2 regions of the Sphingomonas sp. BL-S-30 genome follow, and region 2 is predicted to be linked to the other one. Evidence: riboswitches for the same ligand, from Rfam matches in the RefSeq annotation. Region 2 holds a riboswitch; the other holds the start of a gene.
The links. Region 2 has a riboswitch for glycine ahead of ACZ1I5_RS03875 (L-serine ammonia-lyase). Riboswitches for the same ligand answer to the same signal wherever they lie in the genome.
Positions count from the first base shown of each region.

Region 1: it holds a riboswitch for glycine, as region 2 does, so the genes downstream of both, gcvT (glycine cleavage system aminomethyltransferase GcvT) here and ACZ1I5_RS03875 (L-serine ammonia-lyase) in region 2, are expected to answer to the same signal.

Region 1 covers NZ_CM145481.1:2,345,566-2,357,121, forward strand. Annotated here, with positions in the region: gene ACZ1I5_RS10835 (hypothetical protein) at 98-328, opposite strand; gene proS (proline--tRNA ligase) at 1,253-2,788, opposite strand; gene ACZ1I5_RS10845 (DMT family transporter) at 2,872-3,765, shown strand; gene ACZ1I5_RS10850 (methyltransferase family protein) at 3,830-4,297, shown strand; gene ACZ1I5_RS10855 (CcdC protein domain-containing protein) at 4,294-4,809, opposite strand; gene gcvPB (aminomethyl-transferring glycine dehydrogenase subunit GcvPB) at 4,874-6,442, opposite strand; gene ACZ1I5_RS10865 (hypothetical protein) at 6,439-6,567, opposite strand; gene gcvPA (aminomethyl-transferring glycine dehydrogenase subunit GcvPA) at 6,564-7,922, opposite strand; gene gcvH (glycine cleavage system protein GcvH) at 8,055-8,426, opposite strand; gene gcvT (glycine cleavage system aminomethyltransferase GcvT) at 8,428-9,555, opposite strand; glycine riboswitch at 9,726-9,858, opposite strand; gene ACZ1I5_RS10885 (MOSC domain-containing protein) at 9,937-10,584, opposite strand; gene ACZ1I5_RS10890 (hypothetical protein) at 10,581-11,186, opposite strand; gene ispH (4-hydroxy-3-methylbut-2-enyl diphosphate reductase) at 11,353-11,556, shown strand, end outside.
Region 2 covers NZ_CM145481.1:858,444-869,999, forward strand. Annotated here, with positions in the region: gene ACZ1I5_RS03850 (carboxyl transferase domain-containing protein) at 1-307, opposite strand, end outside; gene ACZ1I5_RS03855 (M13 family metallopeptidase) at 479-2,536, shown strand; gene ACZ1I5_RS03860 (glutathione S-transferase family protein) at 2,557-3,198, shown strand; gene ACZ1I5_RS03865 (SDR family oxidoreductase) at 3,186-4,064, opposite strand; gene ACZ1I5_RS03870 (helix-turn-helix transcriptional regulator) at 4,163-5,017, shown strand; glycine riboswitch at 5,061-5,148, shown strand; glycine riboswitch at 5,150-5,215, shown strand; gene ACZ1I5_RS03875 (L-serine ammonia-lyase) at 5,259-6,671, shown strand; gene ACZ1I5_RS03880 (translocation/assembly module TamB domain-containing protein) at 6,866-11,065, opposite strand; gene ACZ1I5_RS03885 (autotransporter assembly complex protein TamA) at 11,065-11,556, opposite strand, start outside.

The DNA.
Region 1 (11,556 bases), 1.5 Mb from region 2:
TAGGAGGGCAGTCTTCGTGCTGAATTCGATCGCGTCCCACCTCGTGGTGTAGCTTCGCCGGCGTGGGCACGACGATCTCCGGCTTTGGCCGGATTGATCATGCAGCCATGGCAGGCAGCGCGACCAGCGCCGTCAATAAAGCGGGTTTGTGATAGGCTAGGCCCCCGCTTGGCCGCCGCCGCAAAGCCATCATCTCCAGATAGTCGATCATCTCGGGAATGTTCTCGCGCGTTGCCGTGGCGGGGGGCGCGGTGGTGAACAATGTCGGCGGGTCGATTTTCAGCCGCTCGCATTCGGCGATGAAGTCCTCGGCGGCGCCGGCCGGCATGAAAGTCCCGGTTTTCGCCAATCCCGCGGCGCTGCAGGTTGACTGCAGACCGATGAATGAACGTCGGAAGTTGGGAAGACTATAAGGCGCCGCGAGTGACTGCCATTGGGTCTTCTGGCACCGCGAACTCCCTAGACGAATGTCCGCTTCGCCTTCCAGCGCTCCCGAACTGCCCGTCCGCTAACCTTCCACTTCCAGCCATAACTGGAAGCGACTTTCAACAGGGCCGCTAGCGGCCTGCCGCAACCCAACACACCGCCGCCAATCGGCCCATGACAGACATCACCGCCCCACCAACGCCGATTCAACCTCCCGCCCCTTTGTGCTGGAATCTCCCGAACCACCAAGCCAGCCCAATTTGGAGCGAGCCGCCAAGTATCCGATTTCAGCACAAAGAAAAGCGCGATGAAAAATCGATACCCCCTGCAAAATTCTGCGAGTAAGACAACAATATCGTCGCAATACGCTACGCCCTCCTATGCCCTGCATTCCCAGTCCCCACGCACCTCGCAACCCGCGCCACGTAATAATTCTCGCACGACCACCAAGAACCGCTCGATTCCGCCCCGTTCGCAGGTGCCTCGCATAAATCGCCGGTTATTTGCCGAAATCGAACACATCAGCGCAATGTCCGACAGCTGTTCTACCGCGATACTGCGCCGTGGCTCCAACAGCCGGCACGATCACTGTCGCACTGGCGGCCCCGCGGCCAATCGGCTGCATCCGGATCGCCGGATACATCGCGAAAATCGTGACTCAACCCGCTTCGACCACCGATCGATTCAACGGCACCACCATGCATGCAAAGACGAGGCAGGATGGCGCGTGAGCATCATCCTGTCCCGCTCTTTCCCATGACCGATCCATTACCGCATCACGCGCGGCGCTACGGAGTGCCGGCGGTGCGACAGGAAAGGTGAGGCCCTAGTAGGACCGCCCCACCAAAACCCGTTCCACCGCCGGCTCGCCGGTGAACAGGCACGCGCCATCGATCGCCGCCGCATCCATCGGCGCGTTGCGGATCGTCAGCTTGAGCGCCTTCAGCCGCTCCACCACCTTGTCGAGCGCGGCGCCGGTCGGCTTCGACCATTGCACTTCGACCCAGCCCGGGTTCTTCTCGCTCTCGGCGAACACCCGCTCGATCCCGGCGAAATCGGCCACATCGCGCGCAATGTTCGCCTCGAGCCGTCCGCGTGCCTCGGCATGCAGGCTCGTCTGGATGCCCTCCAGCATAGCTACCGCATCGCTGACAAAATCGGCCTGCGCCACCACGGCGCTGTCGAGCTTGCCGTCCTCGCGGTACAGCCGGTCGCGCCGGATCACCGAGACGTTGCCGCCCGCCACATCGCGGCCGCCGACTTCGATCACGATCGGCGCGCCCTTCTTCACCCAGCCCCAGCGCTTGGTCGCTGCCTTGGCCGGCTTGAGATCGAGCAGCGCGCGCACCGGCTCGCCGAACGCCGACAGCTTTGCCAGTTCGGCCTGCAGCGCCTTGCAATAATCGACGATCTCCGCGTCCTCGGGCTGGTCGCGCAGCATCGGCACGATCACGATCTGCCACGGCGCGATACGCGGCGGCACGCGCAGGCCGTCGTCATCGCCATGCACCATGATCACGCCGCCGATCATGCGCGTGGAGACGCCCCAGCTCGTCGTATTGGCCAGCTCCAGCTCGCCCGCGGCATTCTGGAAACGAATGCCCTGCGCGCTCGCGAAATTGGTGCCGAGAAAATGGCTGGTGCCCGCCTGGAGCGCCTTGCCGTCCTGCATCATCGCCTCGATCGAATAGGTCGCGACGGCGCCGGGGAAGCGCTCATTCTCCGGCTTCTCGCCCGCGACGACCGGCAGCGCCAGGCAATCCTCGGCGAAGCTGCGATAGACCTCCAGCATCTTCAGCGTCTCTTCGCGCGCCTCCTCGGCGGTGGCATGCGCGGTATGCCCTTCCTGCCAGAGAAACTCGCTGGTGCGCAGGAACATGCGCGTGCGCATTTCCCAGCGCACGACGTTCGCCCATTGGTTGATCAGCACGGGCAGGTCGCGCCACGACTGCACCCAGCGCGCAAAGGCGGTGCCGATCACCGTCTCCGATGTCGGCCGCACGACCAGGGGCTCTTCCAGCTTCGCGGTCGGATCGGGCATCAGCCCGCCCTTGCCGTCGCTCACCAGCCGGTGATGCGTGACGACCGCCATCTCCTTGGCGAACCCTTCGACATGCTCCGCTTCCTTCTCGAAATAGGACAGCGGGATGAACAGCGGGAAATAGCAATTCTCATGGCCGGTCGCCTTGATCCGGTCGTCGAGCAGGCGCTGGATCCGCTCCCAGATGCCATACCCCCATGGCCGAATGACCATGCAGCCGCGCACGCCGGATTCCTCGGCAAGATCGGCTTCCGAAATGACGGACTGGTACCAGGCCGAGAAATCGGCCTCGCGGGTGACGGGGAGAGCATGCTTGATCATGCGAGGCCGGATAGCGGCTCCGGATTAATCCGTCACCCCGGACTTGTTCCTCGGCTCACTCTTCCGCAAGAGCGAGCGACCAGATGACCACTGACCGCATCCTTCCCGCCATCGCGCTCCGCCTCCTGTCAGTGGTGTGCCTCGCGACGATGACGGCGCTGATCAAGCTCGCGGAATATCGCGGCGCCCACCTGTCCGAGATCCTGTTCTTCCGCCAGGCGGTCGGGGTTCCGCTGGTCGCGACGGTGATCGCGCTGGGCCCCGGGCTCGCGACGATCCGCACCGCCCAGCTCGGGGCGCATGTCTTCCGCGCCGTGGTCGGCCTGAGCAGCATGAGCTGCCTGTTCATCGCGGTGACGCTGTTGCCGCTCGCCGAATCGACCACCTTGCAGTTCACCGTGCCGATCTTCGCCACGATCCTCGGCGCGCTGGTGCTGGGCGAGCCGACCGGCTGGCATCGCTGGCTCGCGGTCGTCGCGGGATTCGTCGGCGTGCTGATCGTCGCGCGTCCGGGGACGGGCCATTTCGTCCTCTGGGGCACGGTCGCTGGCCTCTCCGCCGGGTTCCTCGCCGCGATCGTCTCGATCCAGCTGCGCAGGATCGGGCGGACGGAAAGTCCCTACACCACGGTCTTCTGGTTCGCGACGCTGTCCATGATCCCGCTGAGCATCGTCTATGCGATGGATCACCAGAAGCACGCGCTGGAGGTCTGGCTCCTGCTGATCGGCGTGGGCGTGATCGGCAATCTCGGCCAGATCGCGCTGACCACCGCGCTCAAGCTCGGGCCGGTCTCGATCGTGGTGCCGATGGATTATTCGTCGCTGCTCTGGGCGACGCTTTACGGCTGGCTCCTGTTCGGGACATTTCCCAGCCTCTCGACCTGGATCGGGGCGCCGATCGTCATCGGCAGCGGGCTCTATATCGTGTGGCGCGAACATGTCCGACGGCAGACCGAGACCGAGCAGGCGATCGTCTAGCGCCAGGGCCTTGCGTTCGCTGCATCCCTCCCCGCATGATGCGCGGCGATCATCGGAGAGAGCCATGCGAATTGATCCGGACAGCGCGAAAGTGGGCTTCCCGCCCCCTCTCATCTATCTCGGCGTGCTTCTCCTGGGGTTCGCCTGGACCGGCCTGACCGGCCGGCTCGGCCCCGCCGGCACGCTGTCGATCATGACCGGCGGGACGCTCCTCCTCCTCGGTGCCGGCGTGATTCTGGCGGGCTCGGAACGATTCCGCAGGCTGGGCACCGCGACGAGGCCCTGGCGATCCTCGACCAGCCTGGTCACGACCGGCATCTACCGCGTCACGCGTAACCCGATGTATCTCGGCATGGCGATCCTCCATGCCGGGTTGGCCATCCTGTTCGACAGTTTCACCGCGCTCCTGCTGTTGCCGGTCGCGATCCTGCTGATCCGCACCCAGGTCATCGCGCGCGAGGAACGCTATCTGCTCGGCAAGTTCGGGGCCGATTATGACGCCTACAAGCAGGACGTCCCGCGCTGGTTCTAGACCTTCGCCGCCCGCGCCTCATCGAGCAGCCGCGTCGCGCGCAGATACATCTCGACGCGCTGCACGGCGAACAGGCCGAGCGCCAGGACGACGAGCATATCCGTCAGCATCGCGACGTTCAGGTGCAACGCGCTGCTCCCCGCCCTCGCAGCGGCACGCAGCCCTACGATCCCGAACAGAAAGGCGATGCCGGCCAGCGACGCCTTCTGGTTGAGTTGATGCGTGTCGGGATCGACGGTGATCCGCATCGTCTTGCCGCGCTGCCAGCCGAGCGCGGCGCCGACCGCCAGCGCGACCGCGCACAGCCCCCATCCCACCGGCGTCGGCGGAAACTGGACCAGCATGCCGAGGCAGACCACCAGATAGATGGCCGGGAAAATCCATAGCCGCTCGATCCGAAGCGGTCGAAGCTGGCTCAGCCGCCGGGCGCGAAAGGCGAAGACCAGAACGAAGATCGCGATCGGGATGGCATATTGCATCCAGCCTTGCGGCTGCCCGGTATGAACCTGCATCCCCGTCCCCCACTCCCTATGCGCCCCACGATGCCCCGTCACTGTGACGGGTTCGTGACCGCCCTTACTCCGCCGCTTGCGCGAGCTCCTGATCCTTCCACACCAGTACCGGCTTGCGCGCGGCCAGCGTTTCGTCGAGCCGGCTGCGCGGCGCAAAATGCGGCGCCGATTTCAGCGCGACATCGCCCGCCTTGGCCCGCTCCGCCACCGAACGCAGCGCGCCGATGAACTGATCGAGCGCCGCTTTGCTCTCGGTCTCGGTCGGCTCGACCAGCATCGCGCCGTGCACCACCAGCGGAAAATACATCGTCATCGGATGATAGCCCTCGTCGATCAGCCCCTTGGCGACGTCGATCGTCGAGAAACCCTCGGCCAGGTTCGAATCCGAGAACAGGGCCTCATGCATGCACGGCCCCGACGCCCCGAACGGTGCATCGAGCGTGCCGTCGAGCGAGCGCAGGATATAGTTCGCGTTGAGCACCGCATCCTCCGCCACCTGCCGCAGGCCATCGGCGCCGTGGCTGAGGATATAGGTCAGCGCGCGGGTGAACATGCCCATCTGCCCCTGGAAGGCGACCATGCGCCCGAAGCTGCCCGCATGATGCTCCTCGGCGGTCTCTTCCTCGACGAGGCGGAAGCCGTCCGCCGTCTTCTCGACGAAGGGCAGTGGCGCATAGGGCGCCAGCGCTTCCGAGAACACCACCGGCCCCGAACCCGGTCCGCCGCCGCCATGCGGCGTGGAGAAGGTCTTGTGCAGGTTGATGTGCATCGCGTCGATGCCGAGATCGCCCGGACGCACACGCCCGACGATCGCGTTGAAGTTCGCCCCGTCGCAATAGACCAGGCCGCCCGCCGCGTGGACCGCGTCCGAGATCTTGCGCATGTCCCGCTCGAACAGCCCGCAGGTATTGGGGTTGGTGATCATCACCCCGGCCACGTCCGGCCCCAGCCGCGCGGTCAGCGCCGCCAGATCGACCCGGCCTTCGCTGGTCGCGGGGATATCCTCGACCGAATAGCCGGCAAAGGCCGCGGTCGCCGGGTTGGTGCCATGCGCGCTCTCCGGCACCAGGATCACCTTGCGGTGCCCCTCGCCCCGCGCTTCCAACGCCGCGCGGATCGCCAGGATCCCGCAAAGCTCACCATGCGCGCCCGCCTTGGGGCTCATCGCGACGGAATGCATGCCGGTCAGCGTCACCAGCCAGTGCGCGAGCTGGTGGATCACCTCGAGCGCGCCCTGCACCGTATCGACCGGCGCGAGCGGGTGGATATCGGCGAAACCGGGCAGCCGCGCCATCTTCTCGTTGAGCCGCGGGTTGTGCTTCATCGTGCACGAACCGAGCGGGAACAGGCCGAGGTCGATCGCGTAATTCTGCCGCGACAGGCGCGTGTAGTGGCGCACCGCTTCGGGCTCGGACAGGCCCGGAAGGCCAATCGGCGCCGACCGACTCAGGTTGCCAAGCCGCGAGGCGACCTTGGCCGGGGCCGCAACTTCCACACCCGTGGTCCCGGTCGAGCCGATCTCGAAGATCAGCGCCTCTTCCAGCATCAGCGCCTTGTTGCCGGTGAAGGTCGGGGCCGTGGCGGAACCGGCCTCGGGGCGCTCCGGGCGCCAGCCGCTTGCGTTGATCGTCATGCCTGGGTTCCTCGCACAAACCCGTTCGGGCTGAGCTTGTCGAAGCCCAGCCCTTCTTTTGAACGGTTGAAAGAAAAGAACAGCCCTTCGACAAGCTCAGGGCGAACGGAAGGAGGAGTGGTCATGCCAGCACCTCCTGGAGCGCGGAGGCAAGTGTCTCGACATCCTCCATGGTGGTCGTCTCGGTCACCGCGACGACCAGGCCGTTCGCCAGATCGCTCTCGCCGGGATAGAGCCGCCCGAGCGACACGCCGGCCAGGATGCCGCGATCGGCCAGCGTCCGCACCACGGGCCGCGCCTCGACCGGCAGCTTCAGGGTGAATTCGTTGAAGAAGGTCTCGTTGACCAGTTCGACGCCCGGTATTTGCGCGAGCCGCTCCGCTGCGGCGACCGCACCGGCGTGGTTGGTCTCGGCCAGCGCGCGCAGTCCGGCCTCGCCGAGCAGGGTCATGTGGATCGAGAAGGCCAGCGCGCAGAGACCGGAATTGGTGCAGATGTTCGACGTCGCCTTTTCGCGGCGGATATGCTGCTCGCGCGTCGACAGCGTCAGCACGAAACCGCGACGGCCGTCCGCGTCCTGCGTCTCCCCGCAGAGCCGGCCCGGCATCTGGCGGACATATTTTTCCTTGCAGCCGAACAGCCCGACATAGGGCCCGCCGAACTGAAGCCCGACGCCGATCGACTGGCCTTCGCCCACGACGATATCCGCATCCATCTCGCCCGGCGACTTGATCGCACCCAGCGCCACGGGCTCGGTGACCACGGCGATCAGCAGCGCCTTCTTGGCGTGGCAAGCGGCGGCCAGCTCGGACAGGTCGTCGATCCGGCCGAGGATATCGGGATACTGGACGACGACACAGGACGTATCGTTGTCGATCGCCGCGATCAGGTCGGCGATGTCGGTCCCGGCCGACAGCGACGGTGTGCCGGTTTCCAGCACATCACCGGTGAACTTCGCCATGGTCTTCGCGACGGAAACATAATGCGGGTGAAGCCCGGTCGACAGGATCGCCTTGGCCCGCTTGGTCACCCGCCGCGCCATGCCGATCGCTTCCCAGCAGGCGGTCGAGCCATCGTACATCGACGCGTTCGCCACATCGGTGCCGAGCAGCCGCGCGACCTGGGTCTGGAACTCGAACAGCATCTGCAGCGTGCCCTGCGCGATCTCGGGCTGATACGGCGTATAGGCCGTCAGATATTCGCCGCGCTGGATCAGATGGTCGACGCTCGCCGGCACATGATGCTTGTAGGCACCGCAGCCAAGGAAGAAGGGCGCGTCGCCCGCCGCCAGATTCTTGCGCGCCAGCGCCGACATGTGGCGTTCGACCGCCAATTCGCTCGCATGGCCCGGAAGGCCGTGGATCGGGCCGTCGAGTTGGGCAATGGCGGGCACGTCGACGAACAGATCGTCGATCGACCTGGCGCCGATCGTGGCGAGCATCGCCTGACGATCATTGTCGGTAAGGGGCAAATACCGCATTCAAGCAATCTCCCCCCTCCCGCCTGCGGGAGGGGTCGGGGGTGGGCGCCCGGCCAATTCCGGGCGGAGCGTTGGAGGAAAGCGCGAGCCCACCCCCAACCCCTCCCGCAAGCGGGAGGGGAGTACGTCACATCAAAGCTTCGCGACGAAAGCGGCGTAGGCCGCCTCATCCATCAGGCTCTTGAGTTCTTCCGGATCGCTGAGCGTCAGTTTGAAGAACCAGCCCTCGGCCTCGGGATCCTCGTTGACGAGCCCGGGATTGTCGCCGAGCGCAGCATTACCTTCAAGCACGGTGCCCGAGACCGGCGAATAGACGTCCGATGCGGCCTTGACCGATTCGACCACCGCGGCCTCGTCGCCCTTCGCCAGTTCCTTGCCCTCCGCCGGCACGTCGACGAACACGATGTCGCCGAGCTGGCCTTGCGCGTACTCGCTGATGCCGACCGTGCCGATGTCGCCGTCGACATCGACCCATTCATGATCTTCGGTGAAGTAACGGCTCATCTTACTTGCCTCCTGCTCGGACATAGCGGTGTGGAATCAGCGGCATCGCGGTGACGGTCGCCTGGTGGACCTTGCCGCGCTGCGTAATCTGGATGACGGTGCCGATCGCCGCCATCGCGGCGGGCACATAGGCCATGGCGATCGGCGCACCGAAGCTCGGGGCGAAACCGCCGCTGGTGACCTTGCCGACCTCGGAACCCTCCGCATCGACCACCGCCGCGCCCTCGCGCACTGGCTGGCGGCCTTCGACGACCAGGCCGACGCGCTTGACCGCCGCGCCCTGCTCGCGCTCGAGCAGGATACGCTCGGCGCCCATGAAATTGCCTTCCTCGCGACGGCGCTTGGACAAAGCGAAGCCGAGATCGGCCATCACCGGCGTGGTCTTGGGATCGAGATCATGCCCGTAGAGCGGCAAGCCGGCCTCGAGCCGCAGCGAATCGCGCGCGCCGAGCCCGATCGGCTTCACTTCGGCCTCGGCGGTCAGCGCATCGGCGAGTGCCTCGGCAGCCTCGGCCGGCACCGAAATCTCGAACCCGTCCTCACCGGTATAGCCCGAGCGGCTGATCCACAGCGGCGTGCCGTTCCACTCGAACGCACCCGCGGTCATGAACACCAACGCCTCGACGCCCGGTACCAGCCGCGACAGCACATCGACTGCCTTGGGCCCCTGCAGCGCGAGCAGCGCCTGCTCGTCCATGATGTTGATCGTGATGTCCTCGGGCAGGTGATCGAGGAGATAGGAGATGTCGTCATATTTGGTCGCGCCGTTGACGACCATGTAGATGCCGTCCTCGCGGCGCGTGACCATCAGATCATCGAGAATGCCGCCATTCCCCGCGAGCAGCAGCGAATAGCGCATCTTCGTAGGGGCAAGCCCCTTGATGTCGCCCGGCAGCAGCGCTTCGAGCGCGGCATCGGCGCCGTCGCCGGTAAAGAGCAGCTGGCCCATATGGCTGACGTCGAACAAACCGGCGGAGTCGCGCGTCCACAGATGCTCGGCCATGATGCCTTCATACTGGACGGGCATGTGATAGCCGGCGAATTCGACCATCCGGCCGTCCCGCGCACGGTGCCACGCATCGAGCGGCAGCGTCTGGATCTCGATTTCGGGGCCTTCGTTGTCACTCAATGCCGGTCTCCGTCACAAGGTGTCACGGCGTTACGCAGCGCATCTTACGCCGCGTTTCGCCGCCCCCTCTGTCACGGGAACCTGAGAGCTTTGACCACCCGCTTGCGCAGGATGGCTTACCCCTTCGGTGGGCCGGGCAAACATCGCCTCGGCCGCTTTCCAGAGTGTCGATAGCCCGCGCGGTCCGGTGTGCCTGAGAGATTCCGGGGCGGTTGCTCCTTCGGCGCCCTGGATCAGGGATTCCATGCCAAGCCATTGCTTTGACAAGGGTCCCACGTCCGGGGTCTCTCCCGCGCGTGCCTATGGAAGTTGCCCTCCATCGACATGCCCGGTGTGACGCGGTGCAGCATGCGAGTCAATCGGCCTTGGTAACGCTTTTAGCTAAGCCATCAATTTGAGGGCACGGTGCCGCCATCCGTCATACAGCAGTTCCATAACCGCAAGGTCACGAAGCGCCGCCGGGTCGTGACGATGGTCCCCGGCGATGAGCAGACCGAAGACGCGGCGGACTGTCCACCCTGGCAAGGGGCGCTCGACCATCGCCAGGGCCTCGCCCGGCTCGGCGGCGCCTTCCTCGATCACGCGGTAATACCATCCGCTGCGCCGTTCCTTGACCATCAGTGCCGGGAGAGCCGGCCAGCGCAGCCGTTCAGCCTGCTTCCAGCAGGGTTGCCGGCCCTGGCTGATCTCGATCAGCGCGCGGCCCAGGCGGAACCGGTCGCCGATGCAGACCTGATCTTCGGTCAGCCCGAGCGTCGCGATATTCTCGCCAAAGGCCCCCGGCGCCGCGAGCACCGGATCGTCCACCCTGTCCTCGCTCCAGCGCGCATAATGATCATGGGGATAATGATGCAGCGCCTTGTCCGGCCCGCCATGAACGGTCGGATCGGCCTGCTCGTCGCCTTCCAGCCCAAGAAAGCCGATCTTCACCGGCCCGGTGACGGGAGACTTGGCGATGGCGCTGTTTTCGCCCCGCCCGAGGTACCGGGCCTTGCCCGTCAGCAGGGCAAAGGCCCGGACCTCGGTCACCGGGTGGCGTTGTACTTGAGCTGATCGTCGGTCAGCTGAAAGCCGACCAGCGCCTCGAAGGTGGCGCGCAGCACGGCCTGGCGAATCTCCGGACGAGTCAGCGGGTCGACCGCGGCGTCGCTGCCGCCCGCCTTGCGCTTTTCGGTCAGCTTCTTGCGGACATCTTCGGAAAGGCTGGCCGCCGCGCGGGAGATGGTGCTGCTCGCCTGGCCGCTGGCCGTCGCGCGGTCCTGCCCGGCATTGAAATGCACGGAGACATGGCCGACGCGCTTGGCGATAACGGCGGTGCCGCCCCGCACGACGGTGATGAAATAGGGCAGACTCACGTCGCGCGCCGTATCGGTGCGCGCCCGGCGCGCCTGGATATCGAAGGTGACGGTGGTGACGATGTCGTCGGTCGCATCGGCGCAGGTGGAGCGGACATTGGTCATCACCGCCGCAACGTCGATCGCGGTCGCCACGGTACTGGCCGGCGGATCGAACAGGGTGATATCGCCGGTCGCCGCGGGAACGCCGACGGTCGGACAGGCCGAACGGATCGCCGTGATGCCACCCGTTTCGTCAATGTCTCCGGTGGTGGAGCAGCCGCCGGCCAGCAGCATCAGGATGGCGGGAACGGCAATTTTCCGGGCTGTCACGGGCACACGCACCTTATCACATGGAAACACATAGGAAGGGGCCTCGCGCTTGCGCGCACCGGCCCGGGAACGACGCGCACCATAGGAACCGGCTTTCGCGCACGCAAGCAATCGCGTAGAGCCCATCGTGATGACCGATCTCCAGAAACCGCCACTCGAACTGCTCATTGCCGCGCCGCGCGGCTTTTGCGCTGGCGTCGACCGCGCGATCCAGATCGTCGAGCTGGCGATCGAGAAATATGGTGCGCCGGTCTATGTCCGGCACGAGATCGTCCACAACAAGTTCGTCGTCGACGCGCTGCGCGAGAAAGGCGCGATCTTCGTCGAGGAGCTT
Region 2 (11,556 bases):
GGCCGGAGACCCGGCCGATACCCGCGATCACGCCGGCACCCGGCACCTCGTCGTCATAGAGCCCGTTCGCGACGAGCTGCCCGATCTCGAGAAAGGGCGATCCCGGATCGAGCAACCGCTCGACGCGGTCGCGTGGGAGCAGTTTGCCGCGCGACGCGTGCCGTTCGCGACTTTTCTCGGACCCGCCAAGCGCCGTCCGCGCGACGTCGGCACGGAGTCGATCCGCCAATGCCCGGTTATGCGCTGCGTTGGCGCGGAAGGTCTCGCTCTCCGGCGATAGCTTGGTGTCGAGAGCCGGCGCGCTCATGGTGTTATCCTCATCTTGGCCCCTGACTAGACAGCGATCGCGCGAATGGGAAGCGACGCTCGCGGCATAAAGCTGTGCAGGGCGGCGCGGGGAAGGGGCGGCGTTGGTATCTGGTGTAACCGAAAACACGGGTGTATCCCCCGCGCCATACACCTTGGAGAGGTCTATCACATGAAGCGTTCAACGATTTTTCTCGCTGCCCTGCTCGCCACCACTGCCTGCACCCAGAGCGCAACGACGCCGGTTGCGGGCAGCGCGATTGGCGTCGACGTGGCGGGGCTCGACAAGGCCGTCAAACCCGGCGACGATTTCGATGAATATGCCAATGGCGGCTGGCGCGCGAAGACCGAGATCCCGGCCGACCGGTCGAGCACCGGCATCTTTCTGCAGGTGTTCAACATCGCGGAAGGCCGCAATGCGCAGCTGATCGCGGAAGCCGCCAAGGCCAATGCCGCTGCCGGCACCGACCAGCGCAGGATCGCCGATTTCTACAATGCCTATCTCGACACCGCCGGCATCGAGAAGCGCGGCCTCGCCCCGATCAAGCCCGAGCTGGACGCGATCGCCGCCATTGCGGACAAGACCGCCCTGGCCAAGGCCCTCGGCGCCGATCTTCGCGCCGATGTCGATCCGCTCAACGCGACCAATTTCAAGACCGAGCATCTGTTTGGCCTGTTCGTCACCCAGGCGCTCGACAATCCGGGCCAGACCGTGCCGTATCTGCTTCAGGGCGGCATCGGCCTGCCCGAGCGCGACTATTATGTCTCGGCCAAGCCCGACATGGCGCAGGTCCGCACCGCCTATAAGGCCTATGTTACCAAGGTCTTCACCCTGGCCGGCCTGAGCGATCCCGCTGCGCGCGCCGACCGTGTAATGGCGCTCGAGACCAAGATCGCCACGGCGCATGCCGGCTATATCGAGAGCCAGGACGTCCACAAGGCGAACAACCCGTGGAAACAGGCGGACTTCGCGAAGAAGGCGCCGGGCCTGGACTGGAACGCTTTCTTCAGCGCGGCGGGCCTTTCGGGCCAGCAGGACTTCATCGTCTGGCATCCCGCCCCGACCGCGAAGCTCTCCGCCCTGGTGGCCAGCGAGCCGCTGGAAGCGTGGCAGGACTGGATGGCCTTCCACCACATCAACACCGTCACGCCGGTGCTGCCCAAGGCCTTCGACGATGCCTCGTTCGACTTCTACGGCAAGACGCTGAGCGGCACGCAGCAGCCACGGCCGCGCGACAAGCGGGCGATTGCCGCCGTGAACAACAGCCTGGGCGACGCGGTCGGCCAGATCTATGTCGCGAAATTCTTCCCGGCCTCGTCCAAGACCGACATCCAGAACATGGTGAAGAACATCCTCGCCGCCTTCGACAAGCGCGTCGAGAATCTGACCTGGATGGCGCCGGCGACCAAGGCCGAAGCGCGCAAGAAGATCGAGACGATGCGCGTCGGCGTCGGCTATCCCGAGACCTGGCGCAATTACGGGTCGCTCGACATCAAGGCGGACGATCCGCTCGGCAATCTGCAGCGTGCGCGCCTCGCGGAATACCGGCATCAGCTCGGCAAGATCGGCAAGGCGCCGGACAAGGGCGAATGGTGGATGACGCCGCAGACGGTCAACGCGGTTAATCTGCCGTTGCAGAATGCGCTCAACTTCCCGGCGGCGATCCTCGAAGCGCCCTTCTACGATCCCAAGGCCGACGCAGCGGCCAATTACGGGTCGATCGGCGCGGTGATCGGCCACGAGATCAGCCACAGCTTCGACAATACCGGCGCTGAATTCGATTCGAGCGGCAAGCTGCGCAACTGGTGGACCCCCGCCGACTTCGCGCATTTCAAGCAGCAGAGCGCGGCGCTGGCCAAACAATATGACGCCTATGAAGCATTGCCCGGCCTTCACCTCAGCGGCGAACAGACGCTGGGCGAGAATATCGCCGACGTTGCTGGCCTGACCGCGGCGTACGAGGCGTACCGTGCCTCGCTCGGCGGCAAGGAAGCGCCGGTGATCGACGGGCTGACCGGCGATCAGCGCTTCATGCTCGCCTTCGCCCAGAGCTGGCGCGAGAAGACGCGTGAACAGGCGATGCGCCAGCAGATCGCGACCGACGGCCATTCGCCGGGCCGCTTCCGCGCGCAGACCATTCGCAACCTCGATGCGTGGTACAAGGCATTCGACGTGCAGCCGGGCCAGAAGCTGTATCTGGAACCCAGTGCGCGCGTGAAGGTCTGGTAAAAGGACGGGAAGGGCGGACCATGTTGCTGATCGGACAATATGATTCGCCCTTCGTCCGCCGCGTCGCGGTGACGTTGAAGTTCTATGATCTGCCCTATCGCCACGCGCCGCTGTCGGCGTTCGGCGATGTCGAGGAGATCGCGCGCTACAACCCGCTGCGGCGCGTGCCGACGCTTGTTTACGACGACGGCGTCGCGCTGACCGACAGCAGTGCGATCGTCGATGCGCTCGACGAGATGGTCGGCCCCGATCGCGCCTTCCTCACCCGCCGCGGCGACGATCGCCGTGCCATGCTCCGTACCTGCGCCTTCGCCGCCGGCGTCGCGGAAAAGGCGGTCAGCCTGGTCTATGAACGTGCCTTTCGCGATGGCGGCCTGAAGATGTGGGTCGAGCGGTGCCGCGCCCAGGTGATCGACACGCTCGACCTGCTCGAACGCGAGCGCGCGGCGGCGAAGGACCCATGGCTGCTCGGCGAGACGATGAGCCACGCCGATGTCCTGCTCGGCACGATGCACCGCTTCGTCAGCGAGGCGCTGGCCGATCAGTTCGTCATGGATGGCTGGGTCGCCCTGGGGGAGCACGCCGCACGGTGCGAAGCGCTCCCCGAATTCACTGACGCTTATCAGGCGTTCAAGCTCACGCTGCCGGATCAGGCAGCATAATAGCCGGGCTGGTCGATGTCGCTCAGCAGATCCGGGCCCGTCGGTTCCCAGCCCAGCGACGACCGCGTGCGCGCGCTCGATGCGGGAATATCCGCTCCGGCGAAATCGGCGAACCAGCCGAAATGCTCCGGTCCACGCGATTCGACCGGCACGCCGAGCCGCCGCCCGATCACGGCGGCAATGTCCCTGAACGCGACTCCTTCGTCACCGGTCGCGTGATAGGCCGCCTCGGTGGCGCCCTGTTCGAGCGCCAGCCGGTAGAGGCGCGCGGCGTCGAGCCGATACACCCCCGGCCAACGGTTCGACCCCTCGCCGATATAGGCGGACACGCCTTTCTCGCGGGCCAGGCCGATCAGGAACGGGATGAAGCCGTGATCGCCAGCGCCGTGGACCGATGGCGCAAGCCGGATGGAGGCGGCCCGCACCCCGCGCGCCGCCAGGGCTATCGCGGCGGCCTCGGACCGGCGCGGGTAGGAGGGGTGCGATGCGGGCAGATCCGCCTCGGTCGCGACCCGGCCCGGCGCGAGCAAGGCAAAGCCCGAGGTAACGATCAGCGGCCGGTCCGACCCGATCAGCGCGCTGCCCAGTGTCTCGATCGCCAGCTGGTCCTGCCGCGCATTCTCGGCAAACCGCGAGAAATCATGGTTGAACGCGGTGTGGATCACCCCGTCCGCCGCCGCCGCGCCGTCGCGCAGAATATCGAGGTCGTCGAGTGTCCCGGACACGATGTCGGCACCGGCCGCGGCGAGCCCGGCTGCCTTTTCCGCGGACCGGGCCAGGCCTGTCACCTGATGGCCGGCACTGACCAGTTCCTCGACCACCGCCGACCCGACCCAACCTGTGGCACCTGTTACAAATACGCGCATCTGCTTGTCTCCATTCGATACGCCTATTGTCGTGATCCACATTATGCAGGTAAAGTAGTGACATTATCATGCTATAATTACTAACTGGATGGGCAGCCATGTCCGACGACAATATGCTCGGCACCTATCTCCGGAACCGGCGCACCAGGCTCGATCCCGCCTCGTTCGGGTTCGCCGGGCGGCGGCGGACCGCGGGGTTGCGCCGCGAGGAAGTGGCGCAGCGCGCCAATATCAGCCCGACCTGGTACACCTGGCTCGAACAGGGGCGCGGCGGAAAAGCTTCGGCCGAAGTGCTCGACCGCATCGCGACGGCATTGACCCTGACCGAGGTCGAGCGCGAGCATCTGTTCCTGCTCGGTCTCGGTCGCCCGCCCGCGGCCCAGTATCGTGGTAGCGATTCGATTACGCCGCGCTTGCAGCGGCTGCTCGACGTGCTGACCTGCAGTCCCGCCATCGTGCGCACCGCGACCTGGGACGTCGTCGCCTGGAACCGCGCCGCGGCGGTCGTGCTCACCAATTATGGTTCGATCCCGCCCGGCCAGCGCAATATCCTGCGCCTGATCTTCTGCGACGATCGAGTCCGCGCGGCGCAGCCGCAATGGGAATCGGTCGCCCGTTTCGTCGTGAGTTCCTTCCGGATCGACGCCGCACGCGCGGGCGCCGATGCCGAGGTCGCGCCGCTGGTCGAGGAACTCTGCCGGTCGAGCCCGGAATTCGCCTCGATGTGGCGCGACAATGAAGTGCGGACCTATGGCGACGGGACCAAGCATCTGCGCCATCCCCAGGTCGGCCTGATCGCCCTGGAATATTCCGCCTTCGCGGTGGACGGCCGGCCGGACCTCAGCCTGATCGTCTACAACCCGGCGACGCCGGACGACCGGGCGCTCATCCAGTCCCTGGTCGACGGATGGGAAGCGCCCGCCACGGAATCCCGCGCTGCCTGGGCATCCTGACCAGCGTGGCGATTGACTTGGCGCGGGCACTCGCTCACCTATCGGTCGTCGCACGGGAGAGATCGGCTTTGGCCGGCGCCGAAGGAGCAACCGCCCCGGAAACTCTCAGGCAAAAGGACCGCGCGACACAGACACTCTGGAGAGTGGTGCCACGGCACCCGCCGACGGGATAGCGATCTCAGGCAAAGGGACAGAGGGGGCATGCAACGGCGCGCACAGCGCCTGACAGGAGCATGCCTCGGTGACCTCACCTCTCGCGACCTCGACTTTTCCGGACCCGCGCTTTCGCCCGATCAGCATCGCCGAGATGTTCACCATCGGCATCGGCCCTTCCAGCTCGCACACGGTCGGGCCGATGCGCGCGGCGGCGGATTTCGCGCGGACCATCCTGGCGTTGCCGGAGCGCGCGACCAGGGTTGGCTGCAGCCTCTATGGGTCGCTTGCGCTGACCGGCATCGGCCACGGTACCGATGTCGCGGTCCTGCTCGGCCTGGCCGGCTGGGAGCCGGAGACGGTCGATCCCGAAGCGGCGGCGGCGCTGGTCGCCGGGTTCCGCGCGGACAATGCGCTGCCGCTCGGGCGAGGAGGCGGAGAGGGCGGCTATCCGGTGGCGCTGGACGGCAAGGGCGGGATCGATTTCCATCCCGAACGCTTCGAGCCGGAACATCCCAATGCTCTCGATCTGACTGCCTGGTTCCCCGACGGAACGTCGCAGACGCTGCGCTATTATTCGGTCGGCGGCGGCACCATCCGGCGCGGCGGGGAGCGGCCGGAGCTCGGCAATGTCGCGGTGCGTCACCCCTTCACGTCGGGTGACGAGCTGCTGCTGGCGGCCGAGGCCGAGCATATCTCGATCAGCGAGCTGGTTCGCCGCAACGACACCGCCTGGCGTACGGCGGCCGAGACCGACGCGCTGCTCGACGGCGTCGCTGACGCGATGCGCGCCTGCATCGATCGCGGCATGGTGAAGGACGGCATATTGCCGGGCGGCCTGAGCGTTCGCCGCCGCGCCAAGGGGTTGCACGAAGCGCTGATCTCCCGCTCGGAACGCGGCGCCCCGTCGCATACCATCCAATGGGTCAGCCTCTGGGCGCTGGCCGTGAACGAGGAGAATGCGGCCGGCGGTCGTGTGGTCACCGCGCCGACCAACGGCGCCGCGGGCATCATCCCCGCGGTGATCCGCTATTACGAGACGTTCGAGGGTCCCGCGACGCGCGAGGGCATCCGCATCTTCCTGTCGACTGCGGCGGCGATCGGCATGCTCTACAAGACCCGCGCCTCCATCTCAGCGGCGGAGATGGGTTGCCAGGGCGAGGTCGGCGTGGCCTGCTCGATGGCCGCCGGCGGCCTCGCGGCGGTGCTCGGCGCCACCAACGCCCAGATCGAGAATGCCGCCGAGATCGGCATCGAACATAATCTCGGCCTGACCTGCGATCCGATCGGCGGGCTGGTCCAGGTGCCCTGCATCGAGCGCAACGCGATGGGCGCGGTCAAGGCGATCAACGCCGCCTATCTCGCGCTCGACGGGGACGGCACCCACATCGTCAGCCTCGACCAGGCGATTGAGACGATGCGCCAGACCGGCGAGGACATGCGCTCCAAATACAAGGAAACCAGCCTGGGCGGCCTCGCCGTCAACGTGGTGGAGTGCTGACAGGCAGTTGGATCAATAGGTGCAAGGAGCAAACCGTTCGTCCTGAGTAGGGGCTGAGCGAAGTCGAAGACCCGTATCGCAGGACAGTTGGAGCGCATGACGCCTGTTCTTCGATACGCCATTCGACAAGCTCAATGGCTACTCAGGACGAACGGAGACGGTATGGGTTTCGGCTCTACGCCTCAAGCCGCCCGTCAATAATCCCTCGAATAGCGCAGGTTGATCGCGGTCCCGTTCGATCCGCCGGTCTGGCTCAGGATGCTCAATGCCTTGGACAAGGCGATCTCGATCTGGGTCGCGGTGAAGCCGCGCGTGTCGGTAACGATCTCCACATAGATATCGTTGGAGATATATTTGCCCGCGGCGACGGACGTTCCGCGCCCGGTTGCCTCGTCCGCGCCCAGCACGCGCAACCGGTCGATGCCCGAGGCGGAGCGCAGCTTGCCCAGCGGATTGAGCCCGCCGCCCGAGCCGCGCAGCGAATTGAGCGCCGAGGCGAGCTGGATCGCCTGCATCGGCGACAGCTCGGTGATCGAGTTGCCGAACAGGATGCGCGAGAGCAGTTCGTCCTGCGGCAGGCTGGGCGAGGAAGTGAAGGTGATTTGCGGGTTCTGCGCCCGGCCACCGATATTGATGGTGATCGCGGTGCCGGAGAGAGTCGCCGTCGCCCGCATCGACAAGCTCGGGTTCGTCACCGGGCCGCCTTCGAAGCGGATGATGCTGTCCTGGTCGAGATCGAAACGCTTGCCCGCGAAATTATAGGTGCCGCGCACCAGGTCGACATTGCCGATCACCTCCGGCGTGGCCGAGGTGCCGCCCACCCGCAGGTCGGCGCTCCATTCGCTTTCCAGCCCCATGCCGGTCACGAACAGCCGGTTGTCGGCACGGATGCGCAGGTCGAGCTTGAACAGGCTGGGCACGCCTGCCGCAGCTTTGGCCGCATCGCGCGCGGCCTGCGCGCGGCTGGTGCCCTTGCGGCGCACCCCCTGCAGTTCGGCGACTTCGGCCGCGCCCTGGCGGATGATCTCGTACCGCACTTCGGGCAGGTTCAGGGTGCCGGAGATCAGGCCGCCATTCGCCTTGCTGTTGGTCACCGCGATCTCGCCCGAGACGGTCGCGCCCAGCGCGTCGCTGCGCGCGAGCTGCGCATTGCTCAAGGTCACCCGGACATCGATCGGGAAGCCCGCGTCCGAGCCGAACCCGACGCTGCCGCGTGCTGAGACGGTGCCCTTGCCGGCGCGCCCGGTGAACTCGCTGATCTCGAACCGGTCGTTGGTGAAGCGTCCGGTCAGCTTGATCGCGCTGATGCGGGTGCCATAGGTCTCGTTATCATAGGCCAGCGCATTGGCGCGGATCAGCCCGGTCAGCTGCGGGCTGGAGATACGGCCGGAGAAATCGGCGGCAATGCCGATCTGCCCGGTGAGCGTCTGGTTCGCCAGGCCCGACAGGCTCCACAGCACGTCGGCCGGTCCGTTATACCGGATGCCGCCGCCGAGCGGGGCATCCATCAGCGCCGTCATCCAGTCGCCGCCGCCGACCGGCTGCAACCGCAGCTGCGCCCGCCCGATCGTCGCACCGCCGCGCTTGATCAGCGCGGCGAGCGCGCCGCCTTCGGGGCGGAGCGTGCCGAGCGCCGAGATGTCGACCGGGGTGGACACGACCGCCGCGCCGGAGCGGGTGAAGCTACGGATGTCGACGCGCAGGTCGGCGCGGGGCACGCCCGATCCGGCCTGGACATAGTCCAGGCTGCCGGTCGCCCGGCCGCCGATGCCCGCGCCGGCGGCGAAGGTGTTGAGGATCGCGAGATCGAAATTGTCGAAGCGCGATTGCAGCTCGAGCGTCTTGCCATAGCGACCGGCCACCCGCACCTGCCCCTGCGGCACGACGATCGCGACCGGCGCGAGCACATAGATGCCGTGCTCGTTCCGGATTATCGCCGGCTGGGCGAGGTGGAAGGGCACAGTGCCTACCTGGCCCTGCGCCGCGACCCGGTACAGGTCGGGCGAGAGCTGGGCGTTGGCGGCGATGCGGAAGCTCGCGCCGCTCTGGCCATTGGCGACGATCTGCGCGGTGCCGCGCCCGCCCTGGTAATTCACCTTGGCGCGCGCCGCCTGGAGGAAGAAACTGCCCTGGCGCACGCCGGCGAGCTGGACATCGGCGAGGATCTCCGGCGCCTTGGTGTAGAGGGTGATCGTCGCCTCGACGATCGCACGCTCGATCACCAGCTTGGCCTGGCCGGGGATATGCGCGCCATTGGCCCGGGCCGAGACCTGCGCGCGCTGGATCTTGCCGACCGCCGACAAAGTGACGGTGCCGGTGATGCCCGACCCATTGGCGGTGAGCTTCCCGATGAACGGCCCGGCGGGCGCCTGGCGGACGGTGCCCGCGAAACCGACCCCGGCGAAGCGCGCGCGGTGGATGTCGATGGTCAGCGGCCCGCCACCGGTGCGGATCAGCACGTCCGCGTTGAACGGCCCATAAGGCGAGCCGCCGGTCGCGACCACGGCATAGCCGGTCCCGGTTCCGCGGATCGTCGCCACGACATCGCTGAGCTGCACGCCGACATTGGGCCGGCTCGCCCGCAGCTTGATCAGCGGGCGCTCGGCGGTGCCCGATATGGCGACCGCCAGCGGGCCATATTGAGTCGAATGGCCCTGCGCGGTGAAGGCGATGCGGCCGTCGGGCAAATAACTGCCCTGGCCGCCGGTGAGGCGGAAGCTCGGCGCCGCGACCCGTAGGTTCTGGACCCGGAACACGCCCTTGGGATCGAAGCTGAGATTGCCGACGATCACCGCGCGTCCGCCCAGGAAGTTCTGAACGCCGGCATTGTCGAGCTTCACCGTGGTGACGCCGAACCTTCCCTTCAGCCCGAAGCCGCCGGACGGGACGGTGACCAGGTTCATGTCGGTCGTCAGGTTGATGATGCCGACGCCGTCGATCCGGTAATCGTTGATCCGCCCTTTCAGCCCGGCGCGGTAGATGCCGGTCGACAGGTCGGCGACGACGATCGCGGTGGCATCGATCTGGGGCGAACGGATGCGCAGATTGTCCGACAGGATCGTGTCGCCGGAGATCGCGAACTCGCCGTTGATCGTCACCTTTGTCAGCAAGCCGCCGGCCGCCGCGTTCAGCCCGGTGACGCGCGCGATGCGGCCGGTGACGGGCACGATGATGCGGTCGGCATCGACCCGGCTGCGGCCTTCGGCGTAGAGGCCCTGCACCACGGTCTTGTCGAAGCCGATCGCCGCGGCGCTGATCTTGTAGTCGACCAGCGGCCGGACAAAGGCGCCGTCGAGCCGCAGCGACGCGCGCACGTCACGCCCGTTGAGGTTCGGCGCGATCGATCCGGGGGTGAGCAGGCTCGCCTCGACCTGCAATCCCTCGAAGCGGCTCTGCGCCAGATCGATCATGCCGTTCGCCGTGACCGCCAGCGCGTCGGACTTGACCGACAGCTTCGTGTTCGCGCGCCGCTGCGCCAGGGTCGTGGTCAGATCGACCAGCAGTGCCGGCGCGGTCAGCCGCTCGACCGGCCCGGCCAGGATCAGCCCGGGATGAAGCGGTCCGCGCGCGGTGAAGGTGCCGTTGCGTGCCGTGAGATCGAGCGCGGCCAGCGGCTGGCCGCCGAGCAGCGCCCGCGCCTTGCCCTGCCAGGACGACCAGCTTCCCCGCCCGTCGATCCGCGCGACGAGCGGCTGTTTGAGACCCGCCATGCCCGCGACGATTCCGCCCGCCGGCGCATCGAGCCGCGCATCGACGATCAGCCGATCCTGGTCCGGCACGGCATCGAGCACCAGCGCGAGCCGGTCGCCGCCGTCCAGCGCGGCTGCGTTGCCGGTGATCTGCGCGCGGCCGTCGGCAATATGCGCGACGGCATCGAGCGTCATCAGGCGCCGCGTGCCGGTGACGGGCGCGCCGAGCACCAGGCGGTCAACCTTCAGTCTGCCGATATCGATGTCGATATCGGGCAGGGTAGGGGCGTTGGGGTCGCTCGGCACCACTTTCAGTTCGGGCAGGCGGGCAAGGGTGATCAGCGGTGCGCTGGCGGACCGGATATCGGCATGGTTGCGGATGAAGGCGAAGGGCCGCCAGTCGAGATCGACTCGCGGCGCGGTGGCGAACACGCCCTTGGGATCGCTGATCTTCAGGTCGCGGATGGTCAGCTTGCCGTAGAGCGAACCCTCCAGCCGGCCGAATTCGACCTTGATGCCGGACGCCGTCTCATAGCCGGTCAGCTTGCCAGCGAGGAATCGCCGGCCCGGATCGGTATTGAGCGCGAACACCGCCAGCACGGCGAGCGCGAGCAGAGCCGCGACAGTGATTGCCACCCATTTGGCGATCCGCCCGACCGGCAAGCGGCGGCGCGGCACCACGGTTTCGACCTCGGTTTCGGCCATCAGAAGGCCTGCCCTATCGAGATATAGATCGCGACCTTCGCTTCGCCCTTGCGCCGGCCCAACGGCGTCGCGACGTCGAACCGTACCGGCCCGAAATTGGTGTAGTAACGCGCGCCGATACCGACGCCATAGCGCAGGTCGCTGAACTTCGGTTGAGTCGAGGCATAGGCCTGGCCCACATCGAAGAACGGCACGATGCCGTAGTCGCCGAAGCGGTACCGTGCCTCGATCGCGCCCTCGACCAGGCTGCGCCCGCCGACCGGATCGTTATTGGTGTCGCGCGGGCCCAGCTGTTGATAGCCGAAGCCGCGCACCGATCCGCCGCCACCCGCATAAAGCCGCCGCGACGGCGCGATCGCATCGCGCGGCGCGCCGGCGATCGAAGCGACCCGCACGCGCCCGGCCACCACCAGGCTGTCCGAGACCGGGTAATAGGTGCTGCCGTCCACCTGCGCGCGGGCGTAACGATAGTTGCTGCCTTCGGTCTGCGA